Regions from separate parts of the Sanguibacter sp. 25GB23B1 genome, predicted to be linked through region 1. Evidence: predicted binding sites of a transcription regulator. Region 1 holds the regulator's gene; the other holds the start of a gene.
What was found. The regulator HrcA, encoded in region 1, represses chaperone genes, less so after heat shock. The targets are predictions, from matches to a motif close to TTNGCACTCGNNNNNNNCGAGTGCNAA.
Positions count from the first base shown of each region.

Region 2: the regulator HrcA is predicted to act here: its motif matches at 1,271-1,297, upstream of ABKW26_RS05345 (Hsp20/alpha crystallin family protein).

Region 1 is NZ_JBDYKL010000007.1:24,150-27,312, forward strand. Features, by position in the region: gene ABKW26_RS06105 (16S rRNA (uracil(1498)-N(3))-methyltransferase) at 1-140, opposite strand, end outside; gene dnaJ (molecular chaperone DnaJ) at 140-1,252, opposite strand; gene hrcA (heat-inducible transcriptional repressor HrcA) at 1,305-2,330, opposite strand; gene ABKW26_RS06120 (DUF3097 family protein) at 2,487-3,163, shown strand, end outside.
Region 2 is NZ_JBDYKL010000005.1:150,094-153,256, forward strand. Features, by position in the region: gene ABKW26_RS05340 (mechanosensitive ion channel family protein) at 1-1,194, opposite strand, end outside; gene ABKW26_RS05345 (Hsp20/alpha crystallin family protein) at 1,392-1,844, shown strand; gene ABKW26_RS05350 (GGDEF domain-containing protein) at 1,950-3,011, opposite strand; gene ABKW26_RS05355 (HAD family hydrolase) at 3,072-3,163, opposite strand, start outside.

The DNA of each region.
Region 1 (3,163 bases):
ACGACGTCGATGCGCTCCCCCGGACCGCGCCGCTGCACGACGCCGGCGTGCCGACCCTCGGCCCCGTCGAGCACGAACGTGCTCCCGGCCGCGTACGAGGAGAGCTCGCCCGGCTCGGCGAGGAAGACGGGCGCGCTCACTACCGGCCTGCGAGCTTGTCGCGCAGCCGGGAGAACACCCCGGGGTGAGCGGCGGACATCTGCCCCTCGACGCGCTCCTCGCCCCGGAGTGCAGCGAGCTGACGGACGAGCTCCGTCTGCTCGTCGGACAAGCCGGTCGGGATGTGCACCTCGACGTGGACGTTGAGGTCCCCACGCCCGCTGGAGTGCAGGTGGCCGATACCGAGCCCCTTGAGCGTGATGACCTGGCTCGGCTGGGTGCCCGGGCGCAGGTCGAGCTGCTCGGGTCCGTCGAGCGTCTCGAGCTCGACGACCGTGCCGAGCACGGCAGCAGTCATCGGGACCTCGAGGGTGCAGTGCAGGTCGTCCCCGCGCCGCAGGAACGTCTCGTGCTTGCGCTCGCGGATCTCGAAGTAGAGGTCCCCGGCAGGGCCGCCCGCCGGGCCGACCTCGCCTTGCGACGTGAGCTTGATACGGGTCCCGGTCTCGACGCCGGCAGGCACCTCGACGGCCACCGTGCGACGGCTGCGGATGCGCCCCTCACCGGCGCACTCGGCGCACGGTTCCGGGATCGTCGTGCCGAAGCCCTGGCACGCGGCGCACGGCGCCGTCGTCATGACCTGACCGAGGAAGGAGCGGGCGACCCGCTGCACGGTACCGCGACCGTGGCAGACGTCGCAGACACGCGGGGAGGTGCCGGGCGCGCAGCACGAGCCGGAGCAGGTGCCGCAGACGACCGCGGTCTCGACCGGGATCTCGCGGCGCACGCCGAACGCGGTCTCCGCGAGGTCGAGGTCGAGGCGGATGAGGGCGTCCTGGCCGCGGCGCGAGCGCGGGATCGGGCCGCGCTGGGCCTGCCCGCCACCGAAGAAGGTCTCAAAGATGTCCTGGAAGCCGAAGCCTCCGCCCATGCCGCCACCCGGTGCCGACGGGTCGCTGCCCATGTCGTACGAGCGACGCTTGTCCGCGTTGGACAGCACCTCGTAGGCGCGGGACACGTCCTTGAACCTGTCCTCGGCCTCCGGACCGGCGACGTCCGGGTGGAGCTCGCGCGCGAGCTTGCGGTACGCCTTCTTGATCTGGTCCTGGCTGGCGTCCCGGGCGACGCCGAGGATCTCGTAGTAGTCAGTCACTGAGTGCTCTCTGCCGTTCTGTGGTGGGTGCTCGGGGTCTGGCGGGGAAGGATCACGAACCGAGGATCCTCGAGAGATAGCGGGCCACCGCTCGCACGGCGGCGATGGTGCCGGGGTAGTCCATCCGGGTGGGGCCGATCGACCCGATCGTCGCGACGGCGTCGCCGTCCGACCCGTAGCCGGTCGTGACGATCGACGTCTCGAAGAGGCCGGCCAGCTGCGTCTCACGACCGATCCGCACGTTGACGCCGGCCGAGTCCTCGGCCATCTCGGTGAGGAGGTTGAGGAGGACGACCTGCTCCTCGAGTGCTTCGAGGACAGGGCGCAGGGCGTGCTCGAAGCGCATGCCCGCCTGCGCGAGGTTCGCCGTGCCCGCGAGCACGATGCGCTCCTCGCTCTCCTGGGAGAGCGTCTCGGTGATGACGTCCGCGATCCGCTCGACGAGGTCGCGGTCGACCGGGTGGTAGGTCTCGGCGAGCGCAGTCAGCGCGGTCCGGAGCTCTTTGAGCCTGCGGCCGGCGGCCGCGGCGTTGAGCCGGGCACGAAGGCCGATGAGGAAGGTCTCGTCGGGAGGTTCGGCGAGCTCGAGCGTCCGCTGCTCGACGCGGCCGGTGTCGGTGATGAGCACGACGAGGAGGCGGCGCTCGCCGAGGACGACGAGCTCGAGGTGCCGCAGGCCCGACCGGCGCAGAGAGGGGTACTGGACGACGGCGACCTGGCCGGTGAGCTGCGCGAGGAGGCGTCCGGCGCGCGTGACGACGTCGTCGAGGTCGACCGCTCCGGCGAGGAACGTCTCGATCGCGTTCTTCTCGGCGGTGGAGAACGCCTTGACGGTCGAGAGCCGGTCGACGAACATCCGGTAGCCCTTGTCGGTCGGCACACGCCCGGCCGAGGTGTGCGGCTGGGCGATGAAGCCGCTCTCCTCGAGGACCGCCATGTCGTTGCGGATCGTCGCGGACGAGACGCCGAGACCGTGACGCTCTGCGAGCACCTTCGAGCCGACGGGCTCGCGGGTCTGCACGTAGTCCTCCACGATCGCGCGGAGCACGTCGAGCCTGCGATCGTCGCTCGCCGCCATCCTGCCTCCACTCCTCGTGCTGCGTCCGGACCGGTCGGTCGCACCGATACTGGTAGCACTCACCGAACCTGAGTGCTAATTCTACGCCGTACCCGCGCCGGGCTGCCCCCGTGTCGCGCAGGTCACGATCGCCGGCGTGCGGCTACCCTTCCTCGCGTGAGCCATGAACGCTACTCCCCCGACGTCCTGTCCTCCGGGTCCCGCGAGCGCACCGCGCGGCCCACCTCCCGACCCGTCCCGGCCGAGATCGGGCTCGTCGTCGAGGAGGTCCTCACCGGCTGGGTGGGGGCGGTGCTGCGGACGGAGAAGTCGGGAGGCATGCACGTCGTCGTCCTCGAGGACGGGGCCCGGCGCACCCGGACGTTCCCCCTCGGTCCCGGGTTCTGGATCGACGGCGAGCCGGTCGAGCTCGTCCCGGCGACCCGACCGGCCGCCCCGGCGGCGCCCGCGCGCACCGCCTCGGGGTCGCGTGCCGTGGCCGGCGCGCGCGCCCGGGTCGCACGCGGGAGCCGCATCTGGGTCGAGGGCCGGCACGACGCGGAGCTCGTCGAGAAGGTGTGGGGCGACGACCTGCGGATCGAGGGCGTGGTCGTCGAAGGGCTCGACGGCGTCGACAACCTCGCCGACGCGCTCGCCGAGTTCGGCCCGACAGCGAGCCGCCGCGTCGGCGTCCTCGTCGACCACCTCGTTCCCGGGAGCAAGGAGCGTCGCATCGCCGACGACGTCATGCGACAGTTCCCCGGCGGCCGGGTGCTCATCCTCGGTCACCCGTACGTCGACGTGTGGCAGGCGGTGCGACCGCAGCGGATCGGGCTCACGGAGTGGCCCGTCAT
Region 2 (3,163 bases), on a different contig from region 1:
CGGCACACGCTTCGGCAGGTGCGGCTCGTCCGTCACCTTCGCCTCCTCCGCCCCGTCCTCCGTGAGCTGACCGGTCGCCTGGCCCTTGCGTCGTTTCGTGCCCGAGTTTTTCGCACCAACGAGCGACTCGACGAACGCAGCACCCTCGTCGGACCCCGAGAGGCGGGTCCGTGGCAGCCCCTGCGGGGCCTGGCGCTGCAACCAGTCGACGAGGCCCTCGCGGATGTAGCACCGGAGGTCGAAGAGCGTCCCGGCGTCGACCGCGCTCGCCAGCGCGCGCACGCGCACGAAACCGCCCACGGCGTCGGTCACCTGGAGGATGCCCACGCGCTTGTCCCACAGGGTCGTCGCCTCGAGGAGGCGCTGGAGCTCGGCGCGCATCGGCGGCATCGGGACCTCCCAGTCGAGGTCGATCTCGACCGTGCCGAGGAGGTCCGCAGCGCGCCGCGTCCAGTTCTGGAACACGGTCGTCGTGAAGTACATGCACGGGATGATGAGCCGGCGGTCGTCCCACAGGTGCACCACCACGTACGTCATGGTGATCTCCTCGATACGCCCCCACTCGCCCTCGAGGACCACCACGTCGTCGACCCGGATCGCATCCGTGAACGCGATCTGCAGGCCCGCGAACACGTTGCCGAGCGACGACTGGGCCGCGAGGCCCGCCACGAGCGAGATGACACCGGCCGACGCGAGGATCGACGTGCCCGCCGCGCGCGCCGACGGGAACGTGAGGAGCACCCCGGCGATGGCGCACACGACGATGATCGCGACCGTGAGGCGCCGGATCACGGTGATCTGCGTCCGGATGCGACGCGCATGACGGTTGTCAGGGATGTCCGTGCGGAAGCGCTTGACGGCACTGTCCTCGATGACGAAGGCGAGCGCCCCGACGAACCACGCGCACACGACGATGAGCGCGATGACGAGCAGGTGCTGCACCACACCCCACCAGCCGAGCTCCGAGTCGGTCGTCACGCTCAGCGCGATCCAGATCGAGACGACCACGAGCACGGCCCGCATGGGGCGCTTCATGCGTCGGGAGAGGTCAGCGACGAACGCGTTGCCGCGACCGGTACGACGGACGACCGCCGAGATCACGGCACCGAGGACGAAGGCGACGACAGCGGCCGCGGCGATGGCGAGGAGGGTCAGCCCCACGTTGGTCGACGGGAGGTTGTCTGCATCAGGCATGCCACCCAGGTTAGGCAGTGAACCTGGACGCCCGCTCGACGGTGTTCGCTCTGGACGAACAAGCCCCCCGAACAGGCTGGCACTCTCCGTGGTCGAGTGCTAAAACTGAAGATGTAGCACTCGGGACCGGCACCGCCGAGACCGAGGCCGCAGGGGCCCCGGACGGTCCGGAGCCCTCGTCTAGGAGGTGATGCGCGATGGCTACCAGGTGGGACCCCTTCCAGGAGATGGACCGGCTCTTCGGCACGATGACCTCGAGCGCACGCGGCGCCGCAGGCATGCCGATGGACCTCTTCCGCTCCGGAGACCACTACGTCCTCAACGTCGACCTGCCCGGAGTCGACCCCGGAACGATCGACGTCTCCGTCGAGGACCGCACACTGACGATCCGCGCAGAGCGCACCGCGCGCTCCGACTCCGACGCCCAGTGGCTCGTCCGCGAACGCCCGACCGGCACCTACGCCCGCCAGCTCACCGTCGGCCGGGGCCTCGCGCTCGACACCATCGACGCGACGTACCAGGACGGCGTCCTCGCCCTGACGATCCCCGTGGCCGAGAGCGCCAAACCGCGCCGCATCGAGATCACCCACGCCGGAGGATCCACGCCCGTCGGCTCGCGCGACGAGCACGAGACCATCGAAGCGAGCTGAACCACCGGCACGAGCCGCAGCACGAGAACCAGCTCACCCCGTGCCCGCCCGGAGCGATCCGGGCGGGCACCGTCATCTGACGGGAACCGTCGTCTCCCGAGCCCGTCAGGACGCCTGCCCGAACGGGTTGCAGACGACGACCTCCTTGGCCCACACCGCCGCCCGGCTGCGGCCGCCGTCCTTCGCCGCATAGAGCGCTGTGTCGGCCCGCTGCAGGAGCACCTGAGCAGACTCCGCCGCCGTGCTCATCGTCGCGATCCCCGCGCTCGCCGCGAGCACCAGACCCTCGACGACCGGCCGGCCGCACAGCGCGAGCGCCAGCCGCGACGTGTACGCGACCGCCGCCCGCGCGTCCGCGCCCGGCAGGGCGACCGCGAACTCCTCGCCGCCGAAGCGCGAGACGAGGTCGCCCGAGCGCGTGAGCTGCTGCAAGAGCTCCGCGACCGTCTGCAGCGCGAGGTCGCCGACGAGGTGGCCGTGCTCGTCGTTGACCTTCTTGAAGTGGTCGAGGTCGAACATCACGACGGACAGCGCGGTGCCGTCCGCCGCAGCCTCCGCGACGAGGATCTCGAGCCGCGGGTTGAACGCCCGCCGGTTGAGGAGCCCGGTGAGCGGGTCCGTCTCCGCCGCCGCCGCCAGCTCGCTCCGCAACCGCTTCTGCTGCCGCGTCATCGTCGACACGAGTCCCGCGAGCATCCCCACAGTGGCGACCGTCCCGATGAAGGTGTCGAGCTTCAGTGCGTACGTCTCGTTGAACCAGAGCCCGGTCCCGAGCCCGAGCACCATCCAGGCGTACGTCCCGAAGAGCTCGCGCGGCTGGCAGAAGTACGCGGTGACGATGACCGGCCACACGTAGAAGAAGGGCGCCATGCCCAGCGGGTCCGAGAGCGCGGTGAGGAGGCTGAGCAGGGCGATGCTCCAGAGCGCTCCCGCCTCGATGATCCTCCGTCGCGGGTTCTTGACGAGCACGAGACCCAGCGCCGGGAGGAGGAAGCCCAGGGCGATCGCGGCCTGCGCCACCTGGGACTCTGCCGTCGCCTGCGTGGTCCACACCCCGATGAGGCAGGTCAGACCGCCGATCGCGAACATGGCGATGCAGACGAGCCGCATGAGCTGGAGCTCGGCTTGGTCCTGGACGACATCGACGTCGTCCGCGAGGGTGGTCACAGGCTCTCTATCGGCCCGTGCCTGGGGCTTCTGAACGTTCGTCGACCATGCCGCAGATCTTCAGCCGCTCAGGTGCTCGGTCGCTGTCGCGAGCAGCCAAGCAGCGATCTCTTCGCCGCCGGCCGCGCCCGCCGACGGCGTGATCGTCAGAC